3 regions of the Propioniciclava soli genome follow, and region 2 is predicted to be linked to each of the others. Evidence: riboswitches for the same ligand, from Rfam matches in the RefSeq annotation. Region 2 holds a riboswitch; each other region holds the start of a gene.
What was found. A riboswitch is a leader RNA that binds a small molecule or an ion and turns the genes downstream of it on or off. The one in region 2 is predicted to bind thiamine pyrophosphate.
Positions count from the first base shown of each region.

Region 1: another riboswitch for thiamine pyrophosphate. It lies ahead of thiC (phosphomethylpyrimidine synthase ThiC); the one in region 2 lies ahead of PCC79_RS02015 (thiamine ABC transporter substrate-binding protein).
Region 3: another riboswitch for thiamine pyrophosphate. It lies ahead of PCC79_RS16065 (YkoF family thiamine/hydroxymethylpyrimidine-binding protein); the one in region 2 lies ahead of PCC79_RS02015 (thiamine ABC transporter substrate-binding protein).

Region 1 is NZ_CP115965.1:3,076,999-3,086,811, reverse strand. Features, by position in the region: gene PCC79_RS13950 (DEAD/DEAH box helicase) at 1-897, shown strand, start outside; gene thiD (bifunctional hydroxymethylpyrimidine kinase/phosphomethylpyrimidine kinase) at 918-1,766, opposite strand; TPP riboswitch at 1,797-1,903, shown strand; gene thiC (phosphomethylpyrimidine synthase ThiC) at 1,898-3,607, shown strand; gene PCC79_RS13935 (MFS transporter) at 3,604-4,944, shown strand; gene thiM (hydroxyethylthiazole kinase) at 4,934-5,722, shown strand; gene PCC79_RS13925 (thiamine phosphate synthase) at 5,722-6,387, shown strand; partial or broken gene PCC79_RS13920 (YnfA family protein) at 6,362-6,496, opposite strand; gene clpB (ATP-dependent chaperone ClpB) at 6,693-9,269, shown strand; gene PCC79_RS13910 (hypothetical protein) at 9,321-9,794, opposite strand.
Region 2 is NZ_CP115965.1:466,215-476,027, reverse strand. Features, by position in the region: gene PCC79_RS02025 (ABC transporter ATP-binding protein) at 1-945, opposite strand, end outside; gene PCC79_RS02020 (iron ABC transporter permease) at 939-2,591, opposite strand; gene PCC79_RS02015 (thiamine ABC transporter substrate-binding protein) at 2,593-3,729, opposite strand; TPP riboswitch at 3,770-3,876, opposite strand; gene serA (phosphoglycerate dehydrogenase) at 4,019-5,002, shown strand; gene PCC79_RS02005 (hypothetical protein) at 5,051-5,200, opposite strand; partial or broken gene PCC79_RS17370 (aminotransferase class I/II-fold pyridoxal phosphate-dependent enzyme) at 5,232-5,567, shown strand; gene PCC79_RS02000 (aminotransferase class I/II-fold pyridoxal phosphate-dependent enzyme) at 5,656-6,222, shown strand; gene PCC79_RS01995 (hypothetical protein) at 6,189-7,223, opposite strand; gene PCC79_RS01990 (aspartate kinase) at 7,271-8,530, opposite strand; gene PCC79_RS01985 (DUF1707 SHOCT-like domain-containing protein) at 8,674-9,183, shown strand; gene PCC79_RS01980 (HPr family phosphocarrier protein) at 9,263-9,532, opposite strand; gene PCC79_RS01975 (fructose-specific PTS transporter subunit EIIC) at 9,561-9,813, opposite strand, start outside.
Region 3 is NZ_CP115965.1:3,538,572-3,548,384, forward strand. Features, by position in the region: gene trxB (thioredoxin-disulfide reductase) at 1-463, shown strand, start outside; gene PCC79_RS16025 (MOSC domain-containing protein) at 435-1,121, opposite strand; gene PCC79_RS16030 (HEAT repeat domain-containing protein) at 1,207-1,983, shown strand; gene PCC79_RS16035 (HEAT repeat domain-containing protein) at 1,996-3,066, opposite strand; gene trxA (thioredoxin) at 3,167-3,490, shown strand; gene PCC79_RS16045 (hypothetical protein) at 3,481-3,918, opposite strand; gene PCC79_RS16050 (FAD:protein FMN transferase) at 4,054-4,788, opposite strand; gene PCC79_RS16055 (FMN-binding protein) at 4,788-5,339, opposite strand; gene PCC79_RS16060 (hypothetical protein) at 5,499-6,056, opposite strand; TPP riboswitch at 6,230-6,333, shown strand; gene PCC79_RS16065 (YkoF family thiamine/hydroxymethylpyrimidine-binding protein) at 6,386-7,009, shown strand; gene PCC79_RS16070 (ECF transporter S component) at 7,012-7,650, shown strand; partial or broken gene PCC79_RS17445 (ATP-binding cassette domain-containing protein) at 7,647-7,889, shown strand; gene PCC79_RS16075 (ATP-binding cassette domain-containing protein) at 7,997-9,772, shown strand; gene PCC79_RS16080 (ferredoxin reductase family protein) at 9,811-9,813, opposite strand, start outside.

The DNA of each region.
Region 1 (9,813 bases), 1.2 Mb from region 2:
TTGTTCTCGGCGACGCTCGACAACGCCGTGAACGTGCTGGTAAAGCAGTTCCTGCATGACCCGGTCGTCCACGAGGCGGATTCCCCGCAGTCCCCGGTCGCCACCATGGAGCACCACGTGCTCACCGTGACGCCGGCCGAGCGCAGCGACGTGATCGCCGACCTGGCGGCCGCGCCCGGCCGCACGATCGTGTTCACCCGCACCAAGCACGGCGCGAAGAAGCTCGCCAAGCAGCTGAACGGGCGCGGCATTCCGGCCGTCGACCTGCACGGCAACCTCAGCCAGAACGCCCGCACGCGCAACCTGGACGCCTTCGGCTCCGGCCGGGTCGAGACGCTCGTCGCCACCGACATCGCCGCTCGCGGCATCCACGTGGACGACGTGGCGCTGGTGGTGCACGCCGATCCGCCGACCGAGTACAAGGCCTACCTGCACCGCTCGGGCCGCACGGCGCGCGCCGGCTCCGCCGGCACCGTGGTGACGATCGCCACCCCGGACCAGCGCCGCGACGTCCAGGGCCTCATGCGTGCCGCGAAGATCACCCCGCGCGTCATGCCCGCCACGACCGAGGAGCTGCAGGGCCTGGCCCCCGGGACGCGGCTGGTGTACTCCGCGGCCGAGGTCGCCGAGCGCACCCCCACGGCACCGACCGACGCCTCGGCGCGCGGTGCGTCCGGGCGGGGCGGCCGGGGCCGCGGCTCGGGTCGTCCGGGTGGACGCCAGCAGTCCGCCTCGCGCGGTCAGTCGCCCCAGGAGCCCGGACGCCGGCCACGCGGCGCCGGCGCGGGCACCGGAGCCGGTCGGGCACCGGCTGCCGCCCGTGCGGGGTCCACCGGGGGCGCGGCGGCGTTCTCGGCGTCGGCTGGCCGTTCCAGCGGACGCCGCCGCTCCCGCTGAGGCGGGCACCCCCGGAGCCCTCAGCCCAACGTGACCAAGTGGTCCACCGGGCCGTGCCCCGACTCGGGCGTCCGACTCAGCCGCCACCCGGCGCCCGCGGCGATGGCGTCCGCCAGATAGCGCCGCGCGTCCTCGATCGCCGCCCGGCTGACTCCCGTCTCCCGGGTGTCGCCGCGCCGGGCCGCGCACGCCGCGATCGCCGACGACAGCGTGCAGCCGGTGCCGTGGGTGTTGCGGGTGGCGATCCGCTCACCGGTCAGGTCGGCCACGCCCGCGGCGTCCGCGAACACGTCGAGCAGGGCGTCGCCGCGCAGGTGGCCGCCCTTGGCGAGCACGGCTCGCGTCCCGGCGCGGATGAGGGCAAGCGCCTGCTCCCGCAGCCCGTCCACATCCTCGGCCTCCGCGACCCCCAGCAGCACCCCCGCCTCGGGCAGGTTGGGCGTCACCAGATCGGCCAGGGGCAGCAAGTCAGCCCGGATGGCCTCCACCGCGTCCTCGGCGAGCAGCCGGTCGCCCGACGTCGCGACCATGACCGGGTCGAGGACGATCACACCGAACGCGTCCCGCCGCTCGCGGATCAACCCCGCCACGGCCGACGCCGTCGTCGCGTCGCTCAGCATGCCGATCTTCGTGGCGGCGACGGGCAGGTCGTCCACGACCGCCGCCACCTGCGCGACCACGAACGCCGGGTCGACCCCGCGCGCGTCCCGGACCCCCTGGGTGTTCTGCACGGTCAGGCCGGCGAGCGCGGCGGCCCCGTACACGCCGAGGGCCGAGAACGTCTTGAGGTCGGCCTGGATGCCGGCACCCCCGCTGGGGTCGGAGCCGGCGATGGAGAGGCAGACAGGGCGCGCGGTCGGACTGCTCATTCGCCCACCCTATGCAGATGTGCTTAGATGAGGACATCCCACGGGCGCCCGAGCACGGGCTGAGATCAGGCTGACGCTGCCTGGACCGTCGAACCTGTCCGGATCATGCCGGCGTAGGAAGAGAGATGTCCATGGAGACGCATCCGCAGCACCGCCCCAGCACGCTCACCGACGGCGACGTCACGGTCCCGGTGACCGCGATCAGCCTCGCCGACTCACCCGACGGGCGGCCCAATCCCGACGTGCTCGTCTACCGCACGTGCGGCCCCGAGGTGGACCCGACGCAGGGCCTGCCCCCGTCCCGCCAGGCGTGGATCGACGACCGCGGCGACACCGAACGCCACGAGGTGCGTCCGCGCGACCTGGCGGACGACGGGCGCACCGCCGTCCGCCGCGGTGCGGCGTCCGAGCAATGGCGGGGACGCGCCCACGCGCCCGTGCGCGCGAAGGAGGGCCGCCGCGTCACCCAGATGCACTACGCGCGCACCGGCGTCGTGACCCCGGAGATGCGCTACGTCGCCCTGCGCGAGGGCGTCGCGGTCGAGAAGGTTGTCGAGGAGGTCGCTGCCGGCAGGGCGATCATCCCGGCCAACATCAACCACCCTGAGTCAGAGCCCATGATCATCGGGCGGGCCTTCCTCACCAAGGTGAACGCCAACATCGGCAACTCGGCGGTCACCAGCTCGATCGCCGAGGAGGTCGAGAAGCTCACGTGGGCCACCCGCTGGGGAGCCGACACGGTGATGGACCTGTCCACCGGCGACGACATCCACACCACGCGGGAGTGGATCATCCGCAACGCGCCGGTCCCCATCGGCACCGTGCCGCTCTATCAGGCGCTGGAGAAGGTGGACGGCAAGGCCGAGGACCTCACCTGGGAGGTGTACCGCGACACCGTCATCGAGCAGGCCGAGCAGGGCGTGGACTACATGACCGTGCACGCCGGCGTCCTGCTGCGCTACGTGCCGCTGACCGCCGAGCGGGTCACCGGCATCGTCAGCCGCGGCGGCTCGATCATGGCCGGCTGGATGCTGGCCCACCACCGCGAGTCCTTCCTGTACGAGCACTTCGACGAGCTGTGCGCGATCTTCGCCGCCTACGACATCGCGTTCAGCCTCGGCGACGGGCTGCGGCCCGGCTCCATCGCGGACGCCAACGACGAGGCCCAGTTCGCCGAGCTGAGGACGCTGGCCGAGCTCACCGAGCGTGCCTGGACCCACGACGTGCAGGTGATGGTCGAGGGTCCCGGGCACATCCCGCTGGACCTGGTGCCCGAGAACGTCGAGCTCGAGCAGGAGTGGTGTCACGGCGCCCCCTTCTACACGCTGGGCCCGCTCGTCACCGACATCGCGCCCGGCTACGACCACATCACCTCGGCCATCGGCGCCGCGGTGATCGCGATGCACGGCACCGCGATGCTCTGCTACGTCACGCCCAAGGAGCACCTGGGCCTGCCCAACCGCGACGACGTCAAGACCGGCGTGATCACGTACAAGATCGCCGCCCACGCAGCCGACGTCGCCAAGCGCCACCCCGGCGCGCAGGTGCGCGACGACGCCCTGAGCAAGGCCCGCTTCGAGTTCCGCTGGCACGACCAGTTCGCCCTCTCGCTGGATCCCGAGACCGCCATCGCCTTCCACGACGAGACCCTGCCGGCGGAGCCCGCCAAGACGGCGCACTTCTGCTCCATGTGCGGGCCGAAGTTCTGCTCAATGCGGATCAGCGCCGACATCCGCGCCCGCTACGCCGACGGGGCGCAGGAGGGTATGGCGGCCAAGTCCCGCGAGTTCCGTGAGCGGGGCGGCTCGGTCTACCTCGACGTCGCCGAGGTGCGCCGGTGACCCTGCCGTCGGTGCGGCGTCGGGGCGGGCTCGTTCCCGAGCTGTCCCCGGACGGGCGCTCGGCCGTCCGCGGCGGTGTGTGGGGCAACTACGTCGATCAGGTGAACATCTTCCTGCCCGTGACCGCGCTGGCCCCCGCGCTGCCGGCGCTGGCCGGGCCGCACGCGACGGCGACCACCGCGGCCCTCGTGATCATGGCCACCCTCATCGGACGCCCCGTGGGCGCCATGGTCTTCGGTCAGGTCGCCGACCGCATCGGCCGGACCCGCACCACCAAGATCGCCCTCGCCGGGACGGCCGCCTGCACGCTCGGCATCGCCGCTGTTCCGGACTGGCACATGCTCGGCGCGGCCACCATCGGCCTCCTCATCGCCCTGCGCTTCGTCGGGGGAGCGTTCCTGGCCGGGGAGTACACGTCCGCGATCCCGCTCGCCATGGAGTGGTCCACCCCGCGGCGCCGCGGGCTCGTCTCGGGTCGCATCATGGCGATGGCCCCGTGGGCGCAGGCCACGATCGCCTTCGTCACCGTCGCCCTGTTGGCCCTGCTCGGCCCGGACGCCTACGCCGCCTGGGGCTGGCGGGTGTCGTTCGTGGCCGGGGGGCTGGCCTCGCTCGTCATGCTCGTCTTCTATGCCCGGCGCGTCGCGGACGCGCCCGTGTTCGTCCGGCGCCGTCGGACGCCCGGCGAGGCGGTCGGGCTCGCCGACGTGCTGGCGGGGCGCTGGGCCGGACCGTTCTGGCGCGTCTTCGGGCTGATGACGGGCCTGTGGTTCTGTACCAACATGGTCGTGATCGTCGTCGCGCAACGCCTGCCCGGGCTCGGGATCACCCCGCTGGAGGTGTCGCTCGTGCTCGGGGTGGCGTCGGTGGCCCAGGCGCTCGTCATGGCCCGCACCGGCCACCTCTCCACCCTTACCGGACGCCGCCGGTTCTTCGTCGTCGTCGGCACCCTCGCGGCCGCGGCGGCGCCAGCGCTCTGGTGGGGCGTCCTCGGCCGGCCGGACGCCGCGGGCCCCGGCGCCCTGGGCGTCGCCCTCGTCGGCGTCGCCGCCCTGCAGGTCTCGACCGTCACGCTGTACGGGCCGATCGGCGCCTACCTCAACGAGATCTTCCCGACCCGGGTGCGGGCGACGGCGTACGGCACCGCCTACTCGCTGTCGATCGTGGGGCCCGCGCTGTACCCCTTCTACCTGCCGCCGCTCGTCGACCGCTTCGGCCCGGACCTGCCGGTGATGGCCCTGCTGGCGCTGGGCGGGCTGATGGTCGCGGGCTGCGCCGCCGCCGGTCCGGCCATGACGCCCACCGACATCGAGAGGAACACCCTGGATGCCCACTGACCTCGCGCCCGTCGTGGACGCCGTCCGCGCCCACCCCCCGCTCGTGCACTGCCTGATGGCCACCGTCTCGATGGGGATCGTGGCCGACGGCCTCCTCGCCGCCGGCGCGCGTCCGATGATGACCGAGACGCGGGCCGAGGCGCCCACCATGGACGCCCTCGCCGACGCCCTGCTGATCAACCTCGGCACGCTCAGCACGGACGCCATGGCCGGCATCCCGCCCACCGTCGACGTCGCCCGCGCCGCCGGACGGCCGTGGGTGCTGGATCCCACCGCCGTCGGGGTCGCCCCCGTCCGGGCGCGGCTGGCCCGCGAGCTCGTCACGCGTGCGCCGGCGGTCGTGCGGGGCAACGCGTCGGAGGTCGTGGCCCTGGCGGGGAGCGGAGCCGGCGGGCGGGGTGCCGATGCCGTCCACGGGGTGCAGGACGCCCTGGGCGCGGCGCGCTCCCTGGCCCAGACGCACGGGTGCGTGGTGGCCGTCTCCGGCGACGTCGACCTCGTCACCGACGGCGACCGGGTGGTGGGCGTCCGGGCGGGGCACCCGCTGCTCACCCGCGTCACCGGCACCGGCTGTCTGCTGGGCGGCCTCGTCGCCGCGTGCTGTGCCGTCGCGCCCCCGTTCGAGGCGGCGCTGGCGGCGTCTGCGTGGCTGGGTGCGGCGGGGGAGCGGGCCGCGGCGCAGGCGTCCGGGCCGGGCAGCTTCAGGGCCGCGCTGATCGATACGCTCGATACCCTGACCGCGGCCGACGTCGCTGCCGTGCGATGCGAGGAGCAGTGATGGGCATCGATCTGCGCGTGTACCTGGTCACCGCCGGGTCCGACCGTCACACCGTCGAGGTGGCCGCCGCAGCCGCCGCCGCGGGCGCCGGCATCGTCCAGGTGCGTGCCAAGGAGGCCTCCACCCGCGAGCTGCTCGCGCTGCTCGGCGCGGTGGCGGACGCCGTCGGTGCGGCCAACCCCACCACCCGCGTGCTGGTCGACGACCGGGCCGACGTCGCCTACGCGGCGCGACGGGCCGGACGCCGCGTGCACGGCGTCCACCTCGGCGCCGACGACCTGCCGCCGCCGGCGGCCCGCGCGCTGCTCGGCGACGATGCCGTGATCGGGTTCACCACGGGCACCCTCGATCTGGTCCTCCAGGCCCAATCGCTCGTCGGCGTGGTCGACTACCTCGGCGCGGGACCGTTCCGGCCCACGCCCACGAAGGACTCCGGACGCGAGCCGCTCGGCGTCGAGGGCTACCGGCCGCTGGTCGAGGCGTCCCGTCTGCCGATCGTCGCTATCGGCAGCGTGGGCGTCGAGGACGTGGCCGATCTGGCGGGCACGGGCGTCGCCGGGGTCGCCATGGTGCGCGCGATCACCGGGGCGGCCGATCCGGCCGACGTCGTCCGGCGGTCGCTGGCGGCGTGGGACGCGGTCAGGCCGGGCGCGGGGCGTACATGATGACCGTCACGCCGACGAGGCACACGAGCGCGCCGATCACGTCGTAGCGGTCGGGTCGGAAGCCGTCGACGACCATCCCCCAGGGCAGGCTGCCGCAGAGATGGACGCCCAGGTCGCGTGGGGCGCGACTGCTACCGATTGGGAAGTGACCCTCACGGGCGACCTCACCCTGATCGTCGGCCCGGGATTCTGGGCGGACGGCGACTGACGCCTCCCCGGCAGGAGCCAACGGAATAGGGGACCCCTTAGGATGGTTGAGTCTGATGGACTCAACTTCTTCAAGACCTCCGGGGAGGAACGCACCCATGGACACTGCCAAGCTCACCACCAAGAGTCGGGACGCCGTCTCGGCCGCACTCCGCAACGCGCTCACTGCGGGCAACCCGCAGGCCGAGCCGAGCCACCTGCTGCACGCGCTGCTGATGGTGCCCGACAACACGGTCGGCACCCTGCTGAGCGCGGTCGGCGCCGACCCCGCCGCCATCGACACGGCGGCCCAGACCGCGATCAAGAAGCTGCCCAGCTCGACGGGCTCCTCGGTGAGCCAGCCGCAGCTGTCCGGCAGCTTCGCCCGTGTTCTCGCCGACGCCGAGACCCGTGCCGAGCAGCTGGGTGACGACTTCGTCGCCACCGAGCACCTGCTCATCGCGCTGACGGCCGTGGCGTCCGACGCGCAGCCGATCCTCACCAAGGTGACGACCCCCGACAAGCTCACCGAGGCATTCAACGCCGCGCGTGGTGGCAAGCGCGTCACCAGCGCCGAGGCCGAGGGGGGCGAGTCGGCGCTGGAGAAGTACTCCGTCGATCTCACCGAGCGCGCCCGCGAGGGCAAGCTCGACCCGGTGATCGGTCGCGACACGGAAATCCGGCGCGTCGTGCAGGTGCTGAGCCGCCGCACGAAGAACAACCCGGTTCTCATCGGCGAGCCCGGGGTCGGCAAAACCGCCGTCGTCGAGGGCCTCGCCCAGCGCGTCATCGAGGGTGACGTGCCCGATTCGTTGAAGGGACGCCGCGTCGTCAGCCTCGACCTGGCGTCCATGGTGGCCGGCGCCAAGTACCGCGGTGAATTCGAGGAGCGGCTCAAGGCCGTCCTCAGCGAAATCACCGAATCGCAGGGCCAGGTCGTCACGTTCATCGACGAGCTGCACACGGTTGTCGGCGCGGGGGCGTCCGGCGAGGGCGCCATGGACGCCGGCAACATGCTCAAGCCGATGCTCGCCCGCGGCGAGCTGCGCATGATCGGCGCCACCACGCTGGACGAGTACCGCGAGCGCATCGAGAAGGATCCGGCGCTGGAGCGCCGCTTCCAGCAGGTGTTCGTCGGCGAGCCGAGCGTGGAGGACACGATCGCCATCCTGCGCGGGCTGCGTGAGCGCTACGAAGCGCACCACAAGGTGCGCATCACCGACAGCGCGCTCGTGGCCGCCGCGCAGCTCTCGAGCCGCTACATCACCAGCCGCCAGCTGCCTGACAAGGCCATCGACCTGATCGACGAGTCGGCGTCGCGGCTGCGCATGGAGATCGACTCCAGCCCGGAGGAGATCGACCAGCTCCGCCGCCAGATCGACCGCATGACCATGGAGCAGTTCGCCCTCGAGAAGGAGGAGGATGCCGCCAGCACCGAGCGCCGCGACCGGCTCGGCGCCGAGCTGGCCGACGCCCAGGAGGAGCTCCGCGGACTCGAGGCGCGGTGGGAGGCCGAGAAGCAGGGCCTCAACCGGGTCGGCGAGATCAAGGCGGAGGTCGACGCCCTGCGCGCCGAGGCCGAGCGGTCGCAGCGCGAGGGCGACCTGACGCACGCGTCCGAAATTCTCTACGGCCGCATCCCCCAGCTGGAGTCCGAGCTCGATTCGGCCGCCGAGGAGGAGGCCAGCCGCGTCCCGATGGTGGCCGAGGAGGTGTCGGCTGCCGACATCGCCGAGGTGGTCAGCAGCTGGACGGGCATCCCGGTCGGCAAGATGCTGCAGGGCGAGAGCGAGAAGCTCCTCACGATGGAGGACCAGCTCGGACGCCGCCTCATCGGCCAGCGCGAGGCGGTGGCCGCGGTGTCGGACGCCGTGCGCCGCAGCCGGGCGGGCATCAGCGACCCGAACCGGCCGACCGGTTCGTTCCTGTTCCTGGGGCCCACCGGCGTTGGCAAGACCGAACTGGCGAAGTCGCTGGCGGCGTTCCTGTTCGACGACGAGCGCGCCATGGTGCGCATCGACATGAGCGAGTACGGCGAGAAGCACTCCGTGTCGCGGCTCGTTGGTGCCCCCCCGGGTTACGTCGGGTACGAGGAGGGCGGCCAGCTCACCGAGGCGGTGCGGCGGCGTCCGTACTCGGTCGTCCTGCTCGACGAGGTGGAGAAGGCGCACCCCGACGTGTTCAACATCCTGCTGCAGGTGTTCGACGACGGACGCCTCACCGACGGCCAAGGCCGCACGGTGGACTTCCGCAACGTCATCCTCATCATGACGAGCAACCTGGGCTCGCAGTACCTCGCCGATCCGGCCCTGCAGGCGTCCACGAAGCGCGACGCCGTGATGGGCGTGGTGCGGCAGGCGTTCAAGCCGGAATTCCTCAACCGGCTGGACGACATCGTGATGTTCGACCCGCTGTCCCAGGACGACCTGACGCACATCGTCGAGATTCAGCTCGCCCGGGTGGCCGCGCGGCTGGCCGATCGGCGCATCACGCTGGAGCTGACCGACGCCGCCAAGGCCTGGCTGGCCGCGACGGGGTTCGACCCGGTGTACGGCGCGCGTCCGCTCAAGCGGCTGATCCAGACCTCGGTCGAGGACGCCCTCGCCCGCCGACTGCTGGCCGGCGAGCTGCACGAGGGGGACGCGATCACCTTCGACGTGGGTGCCGACGACGCGGGGCTGACCGTCGTCAACTGACGCGGTGGTGGGCTGATCGCGGTGCCGGCGGGGCGCCGGCCGGGGCCCGGCTCAGCGGCGGGGGCGCTTGCGCTTCTGCGTGCGGGGCCGGGCTGTCGCGGCGGTTGTCCCGGGGGTGCTGGTGCGCCGCGTGGTCGGCTCCGGCGTGCCCGACGGCGGCAGGTCACCGGGGCGCGGGCGGCGTCCGAGGCGGTCGAACAGCTGGTTGAAGGCGAACGCCGCGGCCACCGTGAGCGTGATGCCGATGCCGGCGACGACGTTCAGACCGGTGGCCACCGCGACCGGAACGAAGAACGCAGCGCCCGCCACGGCGACGGCGATGAAGCGGACCCACCACGTCTGCACCTCGCGGGCGTCCAGGACGGCACTCACCACGAGCAGCGGCACGACGGAACAGAACAGCAGCACGCCCTGGCCGGGGGTGAGGGCGAGCAGCACCGTGGCCAGCACGGCGACGAGGGCCACCATGAGCAGGCGTCCGGCGAAGCGGGCCCAGGCGGTCTGGCGGGGCGTCATGCTGCTCATCTCCTGAGGTTCGGGCGGG
Region 2 (9,813 bases):
GTATCCCCGGCGGACGTTCTCCGCGCGCACCGGCAGGCGGACGCCGCCGGCGTCCAGCACCAGGCTCGCCGGCCCCAGGCCCATCAGACCGGACGCGGCGGGCCGCCCCACCCCGAGCGTCGCAGCGTCTGCGTCGGTGAGGAACGTGCCGTACCCCAGGAACCGCGCGACGGCGGCCGAGGCCGGCTGGCGCCAGAGCTCCGCGGGTGTGCCCACCTGGAGCAGCGCCCCGTCGGCGAGCACGGCCACCCGGTCGGCCAAGGCGAACGCCTCGTCCTGGTCGTGCGTCACGTGAACCGCGGGCGTCCCGGTGGCGCGCAGCACCTCGCCGAGCACCTCCACCAGCCGCTCCCGCAGCGCTCGGTCGAGCGCCGAGAGCGGCTCGTCCAGCAACATCAACCGCGGCCGCGGCGCCAGCGAGCGCGCCAGCGCCACGCGTTGCGCCTGCCCGCCTGACAGCTCGGTCACGCGGCGCCGCGCGAAGCCCGGCAGCCCCACCAGCTCGAGGAACTCCGCGGCCACCGACGACCGCCGCGCCCGCGGCAACGCGTGGAGCCCGTACGCCACATTGGCGCCCACGTCGAGATTCGGGAACAGCGCGGGTTCCTGGAACATCAGCCCGAAGTTGCGCTTGTGCACGGCCACGCGCGCGAGATCCGCCCCGTCCCACGCGACGGATCCGGACGCCAGCGGCTCCAGCCCCGCGATCGCCCGCAGCAGCGACGACTTGCCCGAGCCCGAGGCACCCAGCAGCGCGACGATCTCCCCGGGTCCGACGTCGAGCGACACCCCGTCCACCGCCGTGATGGTGCGCGTGGCACCCGGCTTCGGCCGGGGCGGCGGCACCCAGCTCAGGATCGGCCGGCGGTTGGGCGGACGCCGCGTGTCCCCCTCGGTCGTGGTGTAGCGCACCACGGCGTCGCGCACGGTCAGCCCGGTCACCATGTGGTCGCCTCCATGGGTCTCATCCTCTCAGCCAACGCCATGACCGTGGCCGTCATCACGGCCAGCAGCACCGCGGCCGCCATGCCCGTGCCCTGGTTCTCCCACCCCGGACGCCCCATCAGCCGGAACACCACCACCGGCAGCGTCGGCGCGTCCGGCCGCGCGAGGAAGGACGTGGCGCCGAACTCCCCCAACGAGGTGGCGAACGCGAACCCCGTCGCCAACCCGAGCCCCCGGGACGCCATCGCCAGGTCGACGCTGGCCAGCACCCGGCCGGGGCCCGCACCGAGCACGGCCGCCGCCTCGCGCAGGCGCGGGTCGATGGCCCGCAGCACGGGCAGCAGCACGCGCAGCACCAGCGGCAGGGCGACGATGGCCTGCGCGATCGGCACCAGCACCATCGAGCTCCGCAGGTCCAGCGGCGGCCGGTTGAGCGTGATGAGGAAGCCGAACCCCACCGTCACCGCCGAGACCCCGAGCGGCAGCATGAACACCTGGTCGAGGACGCCGAGCGCGCGGCGTCCGACCCGCGAGCGCGGCCGGCGCGACACCACCAGGCTGACCAGGACGCCCAGCACCAGCGCCAACACCGTCGCCAGCACAGCCGTCCGCAGCGAATTGCCGATGGCATCACCCACCGGGATCGAGAGCGGCCCCGACGGCCCAGCGACCAGCGCGACGTAGTGGTCGGGGCCCCACCCGGACGCCGTCCGCAGCGAGCGCACCACGAGGTTGCCCAGCGGCAGCGCGACGAGCACCACGACGAGACCGGTGACGAGCGTCGCCCAGCCGTCACGGCGCCACCGCCAGCGCGGGATGCCGGACTCCCCGGTGCGCAGCCGCTGCGCCTGGGTCAACCGGCTCTGCAGCCGCTCCGAGATCACCAGGCTGATCGTCACCACCACCAGCTGGATCACCGAGAGCGCGGCCGCCGCCGTCAGGTCGAGCAGTTGGTTGGTGAGGAACCAGATCTCGGTCTCGATCGTGCCGTACGCCGGGCCACCCAGCACCATGACCACCCCGTAGGCCGACGCGCAGAACAGGAACACCAACGCGGCGCTGGACGCGATCGCGGGCGCGAGGGCCGGCAGGGTGACGGTCGCGAACACCCGTCGCGGCGTCGCGCCGAGCACGGCCGCCACCTCGGCCGGACGGCCGTCCAGCCCCGCCCACATCCCCCCCACGGTGCGCACGACGACGGCGATGTTGAAGAAGGCCAGGGCGGCGACGACGATCGCGAAGCTGCCGTCGAGGCCGAGGAACCCGAGCGGGCCGGTGCTGATCACCAGCGACTTGAACGCGACGCCGACCACCACGCTGGGCAGCACGAACGGGATGGTGACGACGGCCCGGGCGATGCCGCGGCCGGGGAACCGCGTCCGGTACAGCACCCACGCGGCCGGCAGGCCGAGCGCGAGGGACGCCAGCGTCCCGGCCACCGCCTGCGCCAGGGTGGTCGTGACCACCCGGCCGGTGCGCGGGGACGCCAGCACCGCGGCAAACCCATCCAGCGTGAGGGCGCCGTCGGGGAACAGCCCCCGCCCCACCAGCGCGGCGACCGGCCACGCGAAGAACACCCCCAGGAAGGCCAGCGGGACGCCGGCGGCAGCTCCCCAGCCCAGCGCCGGCCCGACGCGCAGCCTCACCTCAGCCGATGACCGTCGTCGTCCAGTCACGGATCCACGTGTCGCGCCCCTCGGTGATAGCCTCGGGCGTCATCGTGTAGGGCCGCTGGGCGAGCGGTGCGAACTCGACCCACTCCGCCGGCAGCTCCACCGAGCGCTGCACGGGGTACATGTACATCTGCTCAGGGATGTCGGCCTGCACCGCTTCGCTCAGCAGGAACTCGATGAACTTCTGCGCGCCGATCTCGTTCTGCGCCCCCGCGATCACGCCGGCGTACTCCACCTGCCGGAAGCACGTGCCGAGCAGCGCCCCGGTGTGCGTGGCGCCGTCCACCACCTCGAACGACGGCGACGTGGCGTAGCTCAGCACGAGCGGCCGCGGCCCCCGCCCCGAGGAGCCGGAGAACTGCACCGTATAGGCCTCCGTCCAGTCCTGGGCGACGAGCAGGCCGTTGTCGCGGAGCCGCTGCCAGTAGTCGAGGTAGCCGTCCTCACCCTGGGACTCGACGGTGGCGATGAGGAACGCCAGGCCCGGCGAGCTGGTGGCGGGGCTGGACACCACCAACAGATCCCGGTAGGCGGGGTCGGCCAGATCCTCCAGCGTCGTCGGCACCCCCAGACCGCGCTCGGCGAACCAGTCGAGATCGGCATTGATGCACACGTCCCCGAAGTCGATCGGCGTCAACCGATGGGTGTCGTCCGCGGCGAACGTCGCCGCCTCCTGCTCCGGCAGGGCCTCGGCGACGTAGGGCACGACGACGTCCTCGTCCAGCGCCCGCCCGGCGAACGTGTTGTCGATGCCGAACACCACATCACCGAGCGGGGAGTCCTTCGTCAGCACCAGCTGGTTGGTCAGGCTGCCGGCGTCCCCGGGCGCGACGTAGGTGACGGTGTAGCCGGTCTGCGCCGCGAACTCGTCCAGCAGCTCCTGGCTCAACGCGAAGGAGTCGTGCGTCACGACGGTCAGGGTGGTCGACTCGGACGCGGTGGGCGTCGGCGACGTGGTGGGCGTCGGGGCCGTGTCGGACGCCGCCGGCGTCGGGGTGGCCGCCGGGCCGGTACAGGCCGCCAGCGCGAGCAGGCCCGGCACCAGAAGCATCGCGGTCCGGCGGCCCCAGCCGGGCGAGGTGGGGCGTCCGGGGTGCTGGCGATCGGTCATGCGATGGTCCTCCCGTTCGTAGGAGGGGTCGGCCCGCCGTGGGCCGAAGAGCTCGACTCCCTCCGCCGGTGCGAACCGGATCAGGTGCGAGGGTCTGCGGCGCTCCGCACTCTCAGCGCCCCTGCGGGCGCTCCCCTGTCTTCATTCCCCACCCTAGCGTGCGTGGCCCCGCGACCACCCGCAGGGTCACAGCGCGCCCCCGCCCCGGCACACAGCAGGGCCACAGACGCGGCCGACACGGTGGTTTCACGGCCCCGAACGGGTCGCCCGACACCGCGAAGGAACTGACATGACCCACACGGCCCCCCGACCCGGGACCGCCGGCCAGGCACTTCTGCTGGACAACGTCCACACCGACGCCATCCCCCCGCTCCGCGACGCCGGCCTGACCGTCCACCACCGCGCCGAGGCGCTCAACGACGTCGCCCTGACGCGGGCGCTGTCCGGCGTCCGGGTGCTCGGCATCCGCTCCGGCACCCGCCTGACCCGCCGCGTCCTGCAGCGCGCCGAACATCTGGAGGCGGTCGGCGCCTTCTGTGTCGGCACCAACCAGATCGACCTGGCCGTCGCCGACGAACTCGGCATCGCCGTCTTCAACGCCCCCCACGCCAGCACGCGCAGCGTGGTCGAGCTCGCGGTGGCGAACCTGCTGGCCCTCAGCCGCCGCCTCACCGTCCACGACCGGGCGGTCCACGCGGGCCGCTGGCACAAGACCGCCGAGGGCAGCCGCGAGGTGCGCGGCCGGACCCTGGGCATCGTCGGCTACGGCAACGTCGGCAGCCAGCTGTCGGTCGTCGCCGAGGCGCTCGGCCTCCGCGTGCTGTTCCACGACCTGGCCGACCGCCAGCCGATCGGCCACGCCACGCCCACCCGGACGCTCGACGAACTGCTCGGGGCATCCGACATCGTCAGCCTCCACGTGGACGGCCGGGCGGGCAACGCCGGCCTCCTCGGCGCCGCCGAGCTCGGCCGGATGCGGCCCGGCGCGCTGCTCGTCAACCTCAGCCGCGGCCCGGTCGTCGACCTGCCCGCGCTGCAGGACGCGCTGGCGTCCGGCCAGCTCGCCGGGGCCGCGCTCGACGTCTTCCCCGACGAACCGTCGGGCCGTTCGGACGCCTTCGCCTCCGCCCTGCAGGGCCTGCCGAACGTCATCCTCACCCCGCACATCGGCGGATCAACCGAGGAGTCCCAGGCCGCCATCGCCGCCCACGTGGCGGGCAAGCTCACCGATCACCTCACCGGCACCACCGGCCGCGCCTCCCGCGCCGCCTGACGCCCACCCCTGCCCGCACCATCCCGACGCCGCACCCCCAACACGCATTCACCACGACCGCCGCATCACCACCACCACCACCACCACCAAGGAGACCAGCATGAACGTCCGCTCCCTCACCCGTGCCGCCCACTCCGCCTCCTTCTTCGAGGTGCAGGAGGCGGCGGGCTCCGGGCGCACCGTCGTCGACTTCTGCATCCCGACGAACAGCTACTTCCCCACCCCGGCGATGTTCGACCAGCTGTCCGCCGCGCTGCCCGAGCTCCTGACCTACTACCCCAGCGACGCCGCGGCCACCACCCGGCGGCTCAGCGACCTGCTCGGCCTGCACCCCCAGACCGTGGCGATGGGCAACGGCTCCACCGAACTCATCACCTGGATCGACCACCTCCTGGTCACCGAGAGCATCGCCGTGCCGATACCGACCTTCGGCCGTTGGACCGACCAGCCGTTCGAGACAGGCAAGCGCGTCGACCTGTACCCGCTGCGCGAGGCCGACGGGTTCGCCCTCGACCTGGCCGACTACGCCCGCTTCATCCGCGAGCGCGGTTCGCGGGCGGCCGTCATCTGCCAGCCCAACAACCCCGACGGTGGCATCGTGGCCCGCGACCAGGTGACTCGCGTTCCTCGACGAACTGTCCGATCTCGACCTCGTGGTCGTCGACGAGTCCTTCATCGACTTCGTCGACGACGCGGAGGCCCGCTCCGTCGTCGACGTCGCGCCGCTGCGCAGCAACGTCATCGTGCTCAAGTCGCTCGGGAAGAACTTCGGCCTGCACGGCGTCCGTTTCGGCTACCTCGTCGCCAACCCGGCGCTCGCCCGCCGCGTCGGTGAGGCCCTGCCGAAGTGGAACCTCAACTCCCTGGCCGAGGCTGTCGTCGGGATGTTGGGTCAACACCGGGACGCCTACCGTCACAGTCTGGCGCTGGCCGCCCGCGACCGGCGCGCGATGGCCGAGCGGCTGCGCACCTTCGGCTCGTTGTCGGTGTTCGAGACGAGCACCAACTTCGTCCTGGTCAAGCTACCGGACCATTGGTCGGGCCCGGAGCTGCGCGACTTCCTCCTCGCCGAGCACGGTGTCTACGTCCGCGAGTGCGGCAACAAGCTGGGCCTGACCAGCCAGTTCCTGCGCCTGGTCGTCCGGCCCACACCGGACGTCGACCGCCTCCTGGGCGGACTGGACGACTACCGCCGATCGGTCGGACGCCGCGCCGCCTGAGCGGGCAGCTCCCCGAACGGCGCGTCGGAGTCCTCCGGCCAGCTCGCCCGGAGGGATTCGAGCTCGGCCACGCGCTCGGGGTGACGCTCGAGCCAGGCGGCGAAGATCTCGCCCTGATGGGTGTTCGCCCAGCGGAACGGAACGACGGCGGCCACAGCGGCGAGCACCACCGCGGCGCCGTACCACCACAGTGGGTCGTCGCGCAGCCCTCCCATGGCCGCGGTCGTCCGCAGCGTCACGACGAGGGCCAGCCCGGCGGACAGCCCCCACCAGGCGTCGTAACGCCCCCGCCCCGCCCAGGGGTCGGGCTCGGCGAACCCGTCGAGCAGCCCCTCGCGGCGCCACCGGTGGAGCCGCGTCTCGGCGGCCAACGCCAGGGCGACCAGCAGCGCCACCCAGCCCTCGGCGAACGCCCCGCGCACCCACACCAGCGCGACGACCCCGAACACGAGCACCACGGCCGCGGTCGCCGCGTACCGGAGCAGCACGGCCGCCCGGTGGGCGACGGCCACGCGCACCCGATCCACCAACGGGACGCCGTGGGGCAGCGTCGCCGCCAGCTCACGCCGCAGCCGGCGTCCCCACGCGCCCGGCCGCCCGGCCGCTCCGGTTCCCGGCTCAGCGGCGGCCATGAGCGCGTCCGCCAGCGTGCGGGGCGGGCGCGGGGGCAGGAGAGTGTCGCGTACGACCCCCACGAGGGCCACCACCCCGACCGCCACGGCCACCACGGCGGCCAGCTGCACCCACGGGTACCAGGTGGTGGGGAAGAGGAAGAGCACCTCGGCGGGGAAGACGAGCAGCTGCAGGCCGAGGGCCACCACAGCGACCACGCCGAGCGGGTACAGGCTGCGCGCCAGCATCAGGTTGACCGAGCGGGACAGGCCCTGGATCGCGAGGCCGAGGAGCCACGAGAGCCACAGCCACGCGGTGGCCCAACCGAGCACGCTCAGCGAGGGCCGCACCACCACGAACAGCAGCAGCCACGGCCACCCCAGCAGCACCAGCCACAGCCCGACCGACGTCCACGGGCCCAGGGGGCGTGGGCTGCTCAGCGGCCGGTCCCCGCGTACACGACGGCCTGGCCCTCGCTGTCGAGGCCGAACGCCGTGTGACAGGCTCGGACGGCGGCGTCCACGTCGTCGACGTCGACGACCACCGAGATGCGGATCTCCGAGGTTGAGATCATCGCGATGTTGATGTCGGCGGCGGCCAGCGCACGGAAGCACGTCGCCGACACACCGGGGTGGCTGCGCATGCCGACGCCCACCACGGACACCTTGCCCACGTGGTCGTCGTACTCGGTCGACGTGAACCCGATGCGCTCGCGGGCCGCCTCCAGCGCCGCGATCGCCCGCGGGCCGTCGGCCTGCGGCAGGGTGAAGGAGATCGCGGTGGTGTTGTCGGCCACCGACACGTTCTGCACGATCATGTCGATGTTGACGCCGACGGCGGCGACGGTGTCGAAGACGTCCGCGGCCGCGCCGACGCGATCGGGCACGCCGACGACCGTGACCTTGGCCTCGGACCGGTCGTGGGCGATGCCGGTGATGATGGGGTTCTCCACGGACTCCTCCTCGCTGATGTGCTTCACCCAGGTGCCGGGCTTGGTCGAGAACGAACTGCGCACGTGCACCTCGACGTTCTCGCGCCGCGCGTACTCCACGCAGCGCAGGTGCAGGATCTTGGCGCCGTTCGCGGCCAGCTCGAGCATCTCGTCGTAGCTGATCTCGGGGATCCGTTGCGCACCCGGCACGATGCGCGGGTCGGCGGTGAACACCCCGTCCACGTCGGAGTAGATCTCGCAGTAGCCGGCCCCCAGGGCGGCGGCCAGCGCGACGGCGGTGGTGTCGGACGCCCCCCGCCCCAGCGTGGTCACATCCTTGGTGGTCTGCGACACGCCCTGGAACCCGGCGACGATGACGACGTCACCCTCCCCCAGGGCCGTCTCGATGCGGCCGGGCGTGATGTCGATGATGCGCGCGTCGCCGTGCTTCTCGGTGGTGATGACGCCGGCCTGGCTGCCGGTGAACGACCGGGCGGTGTAGCCGAGATCGTTGATCGCCATGGCGAGCAGCGCCGCGCTCATCCGCTCACCGGCGGTGAGCAGCATGTCGAGCTCACGGGGCCGCGGCTGCGGCGACACCTGCTGGGCGAGGTCAAGCAGCTCGTCGGTCGTGTCGCCCATGGCGGACACGATGACCACGACCTCGTTGCCCTGCGCCTGCGCGTCGACGATGCGCTGCGCCACCCGCTTGATGCTCGCGGCGTCCGCGACGCTGGATCCGCCGAACTTCTGCACGACCCGCACTGGTGCTCCGACCTCCTCGTGTTGCGAACCGGATCCACTCTGCCACGGACGCCGCCCGCACGCCCGCTCATCCCACGGCGCGGGGCCGGCGAACGTCGCGCCACCCCGCCGTCCCGCGCGCCGTCGTCCTACACTGGGGCGCCATGAGCCACGAGCCCGTCCCGCAGCGTCTCTCCGACGCCGATCGGGACGCCGCCACCGCGATGTTGCGCGAGCACTTCGAGGCCGGGCGCCTCGACGACACCGAGTTCGCCGAGCGGATGACTGCGGCGCTCTCCGCACGCTTCGCGTCCGACTTCGGCCCGCTGTTTTCCGACCTGCCCGAGCCCCGCCCGCATCTCGACAGTTCGGCCGCCGGTGCGTCCCTGGTGCCCGGTTCGACGCCCGGCCGGACGCCGACGCGCCAGCCGGTCGCCTCCGCGGGTCGGCCGCACCCCGATGGGGACGAGGTGGTGACCTCCGGCCCTCGGGTGCCACCGCAGATCGCCCAGTGGTTGCCGATGGGCCGGGCGTTGCTGTGGCCCGCCTGCATCCTGTCCGCGATCATGTTCGGGAACTGGTTCTTGTTCATCGCCATCGCCATCATCGGCAGCATCGTGTTGAACCAGCTCGTCCCCGACCAGCGCAAGCCCCCGCCCCACCTCGAGCGCTGAGCACCCCGGCACGCCCGAGACGCACACGGGGCCCGCTCCGATCGGAGCGGGCCCCGTGGGCGAACGGGTCAGGCAGGGCTCACTCGGAGTCCAGGTCCTTCTCGATGAGGGCGGCGATGGCCTCGACGGCCTCCTCGTTGTCGGACTCGACGACGACCTCGGCCCCCTTCTCGGCGCCCAGGGTCATGATCATGAGGCTCGACGCCGCGTCGACGCCCTCGTCGTCGTCGCCACCGACGAGCGTCAGGGTGATCTCGTCGTCGTAGCCCTCAGCGGCCTCGGCGATGATGGCGGCCGGGCGGGCGTGCAGGCCCACGGACGAGCCGACGGTGACAGTCTTGCTAGCCATGCTTTTCTCCTTCGAGAGATTCGGGTCGTCAGGCGGCCACGGCCTTCTTGCCACCAAAGAACTGCTTGGCGGCGATGACGGCGACCGCGCCGACGATCATGCCAGCAAGGATAGCGATGATGAACCCGATCGGGTTGTCGATCGCAAACAGCACGAAGATCCCGCCGTGGGGGGCCCGACTGCCGACACCGAGCGCCATGGTGAGCGCGCCGGTCACCGCTCCGCCCAGCATCATCGAGGGGATGACGCGCAGCGGGTCGGCGGCACCGAACGGGATGGCA
Region 3 (9,813 bases), 760 kb from region 2:
CTCCTCCGTCGCGCTCGTGCACCGCCGGGGCGAGCTGCGGGCGTCCAAGATCATGGCGGCCCGCGCCGAGGCCGACCCGAAGGTCGCGTTCGAATGGAACTCCGTCGTGGAGTCGATCAACGGCGAGGGCTCGGTGGAATCCATCACCCTGCGCGACACCGAGACCGGCGCGACCCGCGACCTGCCCGTGCAGGGCGTCTTCATCGCCATCGGCCACGACCCGCGTTCGGAGTTGGTCAAGGGCCAGGTCGACCTCGACGCCGAGGGCTACGTGCTCACCAAGCCCCAGTCGACCGAGACGAACCTGGCCGGCGTGTTCGCCGCGGGCGACCTGGTCGACCACACCTACCGCCAGGCGATCACCGCCGCCGGCACCGGCTGCCAGGCGGCGCTGGACGCCGAACGCTACCTGCAGGCGCTGGCCGACGCGGTGCTCACCGAGAAGGCGATCGCCCGCGCCTGACGCGCCGGGCCAGCCGGTCGTGCCAATGGGGCGGCACGACGCCGGCCGCCACCACCCGGCGGGCGGCGTCGTCGTCGCCCATCTCGGCGGCGAACAGGGTGACCAGATCGATGTCGTGCTCGGGGGCCTCGAGCGGGGTCACGGCGTCACCGGGGCGGACCGTGCCGGGCCCGACCACCCTGAAGTACGCCCCGCACCGGCCGTGCGCGGCGAACCGCTTCACCCAGCCCCGCTCGCCCATGTGGCGGGCGAACGTGGCGCACGGTTGCCGCGAGATCGACACCTCGAGCTCGACGGCGTCCCCGACCCGCACCCGCTGGTTGACGAGCAACCGGTCGAGGTCGAGGCCCTCGGTGGTGAGGTTCTCCCCGAACCAGCCGTCGGGCAGGTCGCGGCCGAGCTCGCTGCCCCACCAGTCGAGCTCCTCGCGGCTGAACGCGTAGACCGCCTTGTGGGCACCCCCGTGGTGCTGGCTGTCGCCCACCAGATCCCCCGCCACGCCGGGGCCGTCCCCGTAATGAGGCCCGTCGCCGTCGGCCGGCCCTGGGGCGAACACCTCGATCGCCGGCGCCGACCGCTTGTCGATCCCCGTCAGGCGGGGCGTGCCCGGGTCGGGCTTGGGCCGGGCGAGGTTGGTGGACCGGATCCGCGGGGTCATGGGCGCAGGCTATCGGCCCCGGGCGACCACCGCTTGACCCTCACGCTGCGTGAGGCTCTAGGTTCACGACCAGGAGGTGGGAACCATGACCAACAACCCCACGTACACCACCGAGCTGCTCGTGACGCAGCTCCACAGCGACGACAGCGCGACGCGCTTTGACGCGGCGTCCCTCATCGGGATCGACCGCGTGACCGACGCCGCGGACGCCCTCGCCGCGCGCCTCGGCGCCGAGACCGATTGCCAGGTGCGCGAGCGCGTCACCTGGGCCACCGTCCAGGTGATCGACGCCGCGCTGCCCGCCGTCCTGGCCCTGCTGGACTCCCCGGACGCCGAGGCCCGCATGCAGGCAGCCCACGTGCTGAGCAAGGCCGCGCGCCCGGAGTTCGCCGCGCACCTCGCCCCGCTCGTCGCGGACGCCGACGCCCAGGTGGCCATCAAGGCCTACCGCGCGGCCGCCAACACCGGCGACGCCTCGGTCGTGCCGTTGCTCGCCGCCCGCCTCGGCGACGGCGACGCGCACCAGACCGATGCGCTCACCAACGCGTTCGTCACCCTCGGCGGGGCGGGCGTGCCCGCCCTGGTCGAGGCGCTGACCTCCGAGCGTGTGGCGGTGCGGCGTCACGCCGCCGAGACCCTGGGCCACCTCGGCCCGGACGCCGACGCGGCCGTGGATGCCCTCACCGGTGCCACGGCGGACGCCGACGCGGAGGTGCGCGTCATGGCCGCCACGGCGCTCGGTCAGCTCGGCCCGGTGGCCGACGAGGCCCTGGCCGCGCTGGCCGCCGGTGACGACAGCGTGCTCGCCAGCGTCGCCGGTGCGCTCGCCGCGCGTCGGAAGCGACTGGCGGCGCGGGCCTGAACCCGGCGCCGGTCAGCTGCCCGCGATCCGCCGGGCGAGCAGCCGGGTGTGCGGGTCGGCGTCGTCGGCCCGCTGCCCGGCTGCCGCACGGGCCTCGGGCGTGCCGAGAGCGCCGAGCGCCGTGAGCGCAGCGAATCGGACGCTGCCCTCGGGGTCGTCCAGGGCGGCGGCGAGGGCGTCCGTGGCGGCCGGGTCGGCCACGAAGCCGAGCGCCTCGGCGGCCTGCTCGCGCACCGCCGGGCCGCCGCCCGCGAGGGCCGCCTCCAACAGCGGGACGGCCCGCGACCCGAACCGGTCGAGCGCGGAGACCACCGCGTCGGCCAACAGCGGGTCGTCGGAGCCGAGCGCCCCGACGAGGGCGAGCAAGGCGTCCGGGCCGCCCACCTGCCCGAGCGCGAAGGCCGCCTTGGCGCGGACCGCGGCGTCGGCGTCCGCCAGCCGGGGCACGAGGGCCGGGACGGCCGCCGGGTCGGCAAGTTTGGACAGCACGTGCGTCATGCGCAGCCGGACGCCGGCGTCCCGGTCCGCCAGCTGCGGCACCACGGCAGCGAGCGCGTCCGGGTGCCGCACGATCGCCCACGTGAGGTTCTCGCGGACGCCCGGCTCGGGCTCGGTGCGCAGCTGCGCCAGCAGCGTGGCGAGCGGGGCGGACGCCGGCGCGTCGAGCGCCGCCCGGAACCGCACGTGCGCCTCGGGGTGGCACAGCCGCTCGGTGAGGGCGATGGCGTCGACCACGTCGCCCCAGCCCGCGTCGGCCACGCCCACGAGGCCGCGCAGCCGGGCGAGCAGCGCCCGCTCGGCCGCCAGGCGCTCCTCCACGACGGCGATGTGGCGGGCGAGGGCGTCCGCGGCGTCGAAGGCCGGGTCGTCGAGGGCCGCGGCGATCTCGGGCAGCGCCAGTCCGAGACTCTTCAGGTGCTGGATCGCCAGGAGCCGGCGCAGGTCGTCGGCGGAGTAGAGCCGGTAGTCACCCCCGGAGCGGCCGCTGGGCACGAGCAGGCCCAGGTCGTCGTAGTGGCGCAGGGTCCGCACCGTGAGCCCGGTGCGGCGGGCCACCTCGCCGATGCGCAGCCACTCCTCCATCGCGCCACCGTAGCGCCTGAGCGCCCGGACCCGGCGGGGACGAGGAATGCCGCGCCACCCGATAGTGTTGGACGGGTACCCACACGAAGGAGAAGCAAGCATGGGTTCCGTCGCCGAGGTCACCGATTCCACGTTCGATGAGGTCGTGTTGCAGTCGTCCAAGCCGGTCCTGGTGGACTACTGGGCCGACTGGTGCTCGCCCTGCAAGCAGATCGCCCCCATCATCGACGAGCTCGCCGCCGAGTACGGCGACAAGGTCACGTTCGTGAAGCTCGACACCAACAGCAACCCGCAGGTTCCCGCCCAACAGGGCATCATGGGTCTGCCGACGCTCCAGTTGTTCGTGGACGGCACGGTCGTCACCTCGATGACCGGCGGCAAGACGAAGGCGACGCTGATCCGCGCCCTCGAGGACTACCTCTGAGCCACCGGCGCCACGGGGCCGGACGCCGCGGGCGTCCGGCGCCGCACCCGGTCGATGCGCAGGGCCAGGCCCAGCTGCGCGCCGACGAGCAGCACCAGCGCGGCCACGACGGCCAGCGCCTCGGCATGGATGACGGCGAGCACCACCGCCGCCAGTGATCCTGCCGCTGCCGCCGCGAGCGCGAGTGTGCCCGGCTCCGCGAGCCGGGCGGCGGGCAGCACACCCAGTTGGGCGATCTGGCTGGCCCAGGCCAGCGCAATGACGAGCAGCCCGGCGAGTTGGGCGACCGTGAGGTCGGCGACCGGGGTGACCGGCAGCCACCCCGCACCGCCGAAGGCCCCGGAGGGGAACAGCACCAAGAGGGCCGCACCGGCGACGGTGAGGACCAGTCGACGCAGCACCGCGTCGAGCGCACTGGGGTCACGCATGAGAACACCCTAAGAATCCTCAGACCCGTCGCGCACCCCCGACACCCGATCCGTGGTGAAATTCATTCCTTGGGAGGACGCACCTTGCCACCGGGTCGCACCAAAGGAGTCGTTCCTTGGGACGACCCCGCAGCGTCAGGCCGCGAGGAACACCGCGCTGGCCCAGACGCGCTCCCCCGCGCTGCAGGCGAGCACGTCGATGTCGTCGAGCTCCTGGGCCCGGGCCAGCGCCTCGGGCCCGCCGGCGAGGATCGCGGTGGCCAGCACGTCGGCCGTCACGATGTCACGGGCGCACACGGTCACCTGCACGAAGGTGTCGTCGGCGCCCAGCCGCCACACGTGCTCGCCACGCTCCGCGGTGCCCGACGTCGCGACGGCCCACCGCTCGGGGCCCATCTGGAACTCGGTGAACAGCTGGGACCGGTCGAGCGGGTCGACGATGCCGACCACCCACGGCTCCCCGGAGGCCCGGTGCCCGGACGCCACCACGTCACCGCCGGCGTTGAGGCACCAGTCGGTGAGGCCCTCGGCCCGCAGCACCGCGCCGGCGTCGCGGAGGGCGATGGCCTTGACGATGCCGGAGAGATCGACGACACCGTCGGGCCGGTGCGGGGTGAACGCGCCGCCGGTGGCCAGCCGCCAGGTGACCGCCTCGTCGTACACCTGCCGGAACGCCTCGGTGGTCTCGGGCAGAGCCAGCTCGCCGCGGGCGAACCGGGCGGCCTCGGTGTCGGGACGCCACAGGCTGAAGCGATCCTCCAGGGTGGCGAAGGCGGTGAGCACGGCGTCCTGGGTGGCGCGGGGGACGGGCCGGGCGCTGTGCAGACTGATCACGGTGCCCATGGCGGCGAAGACGAAGGGGGCGCCCATCACGCGGCCGCCTGGTCGAGCGCGGACTGCAGCGAGGTGAGGTAGGCCTCGGTGGTGTAGGTCGCTCCGGAGATGGTCGCCACGTCGTCGCCCTGGGCCTTCAGCACCGCGCTGCGCATGGCCGGGACGGCCCGGGCGTTGATTTGGTTGGACTTGCGGTCGCCATCGCTCACGACGGACTCCGACACCCCGGTGATCGTGCCGTTCGCCACGGTCACGGTCACCGTGACCGACCCGTAGCGGTGCCGCGCCGTCGAGCCGGTGTAGGTGCCGTCGGCCCACGAGCCGGTGCTGCTGGAAGAGGTCGTGCCGCCGCTGGACGAGGACGCCCCCGAGCCACTCGTCGCCGCAGAGCCGGAAGACGCGGTGCCGGAAGACGCGGTGTCGGAGGCCGTTGTGTCGGAAGACGCGGTGTCGGAGGGCGTCGTGGTGTCGGTCGTGGGCGGGTTGAGTGCCAGTGCGACCTGCCCCTGGGCGGTCGCCGTGCCCCAGCCAAGCCCGAGGATTCCGAGGGACGCCAACGCTGCGGCGGCCCTGGCCCTGCTGCTCATCCTGATTCCTTTCGTCGGACAGGCATCAGCCTCGGCGCCGCACCTGTGGCGGTCCTGTGGGCGGCCTGTCGGACGGGTGCGAACCCGGGCGTGCGTCCGTTCAGCGCAGGGCGACGGCGGGCACCGGCGCGGGGGCGAGGTCGCGGAAACCCCAGCGCTTCAGCTCAGATCGGCGTCGCGCTCGGCGGAGGTGGCCGTGGCCAGGACGCGGCGGCTCTCGCTGAGCGCCACCCAGGTGTCGGGTCGGACGTCACGGGCGGAGTCCCACACCACGACGCGGTGGGCGTCCGCGGTGTCACCCTGGGCAGTCACCGAGCGGGCGTTGACCGTGGATGCGGTGCCCGAGACGTCCTCGACGCACTCGACCCGGATGACGTCAGCGCCCAGGGTGCGGGCCTGGGTGAGGAAGGCGCGCCACTGGCTGCGCTGCTGCAGCCAGCCGGCGAAGGTGATCCACAGGTAGCCGGGCAGGATGACCATCGCCACGCACCACGCGGCGAACGTCGCCTCGCTGATGCCCATGACACCGAAGGGCGTGACGTAGTGGGGCCCGAGGATCGCGTAGAACAGCTGGTGCACCGGGATCGCGGCGAGGGTGAGCAACGACAGTCGGGTCACCCACGCCAACCAGGACGGCACCCGCAGCCCCTGGACCCGGCAGGGCCCCACGACGGTGAAGACGGCACTGCGGGAACGGTTCACGCGACTGCGGGGCATGGCATCTCCTGTTGTTCGGGGGACCGGAGTGGCCGTTCGTAGACAGTTCCCACGCTAGACACCTTCACTATCAATTCACCAGTCCCCCCAGGGAGGACACTCGCTGGGCCACCCGGACCACCGGATTCCCCACGCCGGCCGCAGGAGGGGGGCCCATCGGTTAGCCTGATGCCAGCAAGCCCCCGGGGAGCGCGACGCGCTGAGAAAGTCATCCTGACTGACCCGTGGAACCTGAACTGGTTCATACCAGCGGAGGGAGTCGGGCTGGGTGGGGCGTCGCGCCGCACCCGTCGTTGCCGGCCACCACCCTCAGGGGCGGAAAGGCAGGCATGGCAGCACCCACACCGTCCGCACCCTCGGCGGCCACCTACGGCATCGGGGCCCGGATCGCCCTCCACCCCATGACCGACCGGTACGTCGACATCATCACCACCGCTCTCGCCGCCACCCCGCGGCCGCCGGAGCTCGAGCTCACCACCTCGCCCGTCAGCACCTTCGTCGGCGGCCCCGATGCCGCTGTGGTCAGGTATTGCGCCGACTTGGTGGCCGCTGCGGCCCACCGCGCCGACGGTGCCCACCTGGCGGCGCAGGTCCTCCTCTCCCGGGGCTGCCCGGGCGAGGTGACCTGCACGCTGCGGCACGGGCCCTGGGTCGACGGCGAGGCGGTCGCGGTGCCGGACGCGGGCGTCCGCGCCTGGGCCGAATGGTCGCTCTACCCCCTGCTCGACGGGCAGGGGGGCGGGGCCCACATGACCCCGATCATGGACGCCATCGCCACGGCCAGGGCGTCCGGGTTGTTCCACTCGTCGGATCACTTCGTGACCCGCCTGGCCGGCGACGTCGGCGCCATCCTGGCGCTGGTGGCGACCGCGTGGCTGCGCACGGGGGCCGGCGTCCAGCACGTGGTCACCCACCTGTCGCTGTCCATCAATTCACCGACCCAGGGGGTCTGATCGTGACCACATCGCCACGCACCCCCGGCACCCACCCCCTGACGCTGGCCGAGATCGTCTCGGTCGTCGTGCTCGGCGTCGTGTTCGGCTTTCTCTACTACGCGCTGGTGCTGGGCTGGCGCGCCCTCGGGGTGCTGATGGGCCCCTTCGGCGATCTCGCCCAGAACGTGCTCATCGGGGGCTGGATCGTCGTGGCTCCCCTGGCCGTCTTCATCACGCGGCGCCCGGGCACCGGCATCCTGGCGGAGGTGGCGGCGTCCGTCGTCGAGGTGGTGTTCCTCGGCAGCCCCGTCGGGCCCATCCTGTTGCTGAGCGCGTTCATCCAGGGGCTGGGCGCCGAGGTGGCGTTCCTGCTCACCGGGTACCGCCGCTACGGGCTCGGCGTGTTCCTGGCCTCGGGACTGACCGGCGCGGCCCTCAGCTTCGTCTACGCGACGATTCGCTTCGGCTGGTGGGGCCAAGACCTGTTCGCGCTGCGCCTGGGCCTGCACCTGACCTCGGGCGTGGTGCTGTGCGGGCTCTTGGCTTGGGCGGTGGCCCGAGCCCTGCTGCGCAGCGGCGTGCTGCGGGACCTGCCGGCCGGCCGCGCGGAGCGGGCGGAGCGCGCTCGCGGGGCACTGGCGCCGGCCGGCCAGGAATGACGGGGGACGCAGCCGAGCCGCTGCGGGCCGAGGGCATCACCGTCACCCACACCGACGAGCCGGTCGTCCGGGGCCTCGACCTGGCGCTCGCCGCGGGGGACGTGGTGGCGCTGACCGGTCCGTCGGGGTCGGGCAAGTCGACCGTGCTGGCGGTGCTGGCCGGGTTGATCCCCCACACGCGGGCCGGCGACCTCGACGGCCGGGTGCTGCACCACGGCGCGGACGTCACCGATCAGCCGCCCTGGCAGCGGCGGCCTGGCTGGGGTTCCTGGCGCAGGACCCGGCCTCGTCGCTGTGCCTGGCCAACGTCCGCGACGAGCTGGCCCTACCCCTGGAGAACGCCGGCGTGCCCCGCGCCGAGATCGGCCCGCGTGTGGCCGCCATCGCCGAGCGCTGCGGCATCACCCACCTGCTCGGACGCCAGACCGGGCAACTCTCCGGCGGGGAGGCCCAGCGCGTCGCGCTGGCGGCGACCCTGGTGGGCGGGCCCGAGGTCGTGCTGCTCGACGAGCCCCTCTCGATGCTCGACCCGGACGCCGCCGCCGACGTCGCCGCGCTGCTGCGCACGGAGCTGGGCACGGCGCGGGGCACGGAGCTGGGCGTCGCGGAGGGTGCCTCGCGGAGCGGCAGGGCCCCCGCGGCGGTCATCGTCGAGCACCGCCGGGCGGAACTGGCGCGCGCCGGCGTCCGTGCCAGCCACACGGTCGCGCTCGGGCGAGGCTGCGCCGCGCCGGCACGGCCCGTGGGGGCACCCGGCCCGGCGCCGCGCCCCGCTCCCACGGCGGCCGCGCCATTCCGCTGGCACCTCACCGATGTGCGCCGCGCGCCGGACGGGCCGGTCGTGCTGCCCGGCGTCGACATCGCGCTGCGGCCGGGCACGCTCACGGCGCTCACCGGGCCCAACGGCTCGGGCAAGTCGACGCTGCTCCTGGCGATCGCCGGCCTGCTGCCCGCGCACCGCGCCGCGTTGGGTGCCCCCCGCGTGGGCATGGTGTTCCAGCGCCCCGAGAACCAGTTCGTCGCCCACACCGTGCGCGAGGAGATCAGCTGGAACGCCGATGCCCGCCGCGCCGCTATTTTGCTGGAGCGGGTGGGGCTCGCCGGGCTGGAGGAACTGAGCCCTCACCAGCTCTCCCTGGGCCAGCAACGCCGGCTCTCGCTGGTGGCCGCCGCGGCCCAGAGCCCACCCGTGCTGCTGCTCGACGAGCCGACGTTCGGGCTCGACGACGCCGGTGTCACCGCGGTCGAGGGCGTCCTCGCCGGCCTGCGCGCCGACGGGGTGGCCCTGCTCGTCGCGACCCACGACAGGGGCCTGGTGAAGCGGCTCGCGGACGCCGAGGTGCGGCTCAGCGCCCAGCCTGCCGGACGCTCGCGGCAGGCGCGGCCGCGCGTGCCGGACTCCTTCCTGGCCCGCTGCTCCCCGGTCACCACGTTCACGCTCGTGTTCGTCGTCAGCATCGCGTTGCTGTTCACCCTCGACGTCGTGCCCGTGCTGGGTCTCTGGGCGCTGGCCACCGCGGCGGCGCTGACGCTCGGCCGGGTCCCCCTGCGCCGGCTGCTGCTGTTCCAGGTGCCCGTGGCGTGGTTCGCGCTGTCGGCGTTCCTGGTCAACGTGCTCAGCCGCAGCGGCGGCGTCCCGGTGGCACAGTGGGGGCCGCTGACGATCACCGACGACGGCCTGGCGTGGGGGCTCGCGCTGGGGGCACGCTCCCTGGCGATCGGCGCCCTGGCCGCGCTGTTCGCCCTGACCACCGACGCCATCGCCTTTCTCAACGCCGCCCACCAGCAGGCGCGCGTGCCCGCGCGCCACGCGTACGCGCTGATGGCGGGCTACCGGCTGATGGAGATGCTGCCCGAGGAGTGGTGGACGCTGCGGGCCGCGCACCGCGTCCGGGCGCGGGGCGCCGGCCGGGACAGGCTCACCCTCGACGCGTTCCGGCGGGCCGCCTTCAGCCTGCTGGTCGTGGCGCTGCGGCGTGGGCAGCAGTTGGCGGAGGCGCTGGAGGCCCGCGGCCTGGGGCGCTCCCCGCGCACCGTGTGGCGTCCCGTGCGCTGGGGGTGGCGCGACGCAGCGCTGGCCGCCGGCGCCACGCTCACGATCGTCGCGGTGCTCGCGCTGTGAGCCCTCGCGCGCGCTCGGTCACGGCGTCCGGCCCACCCTCA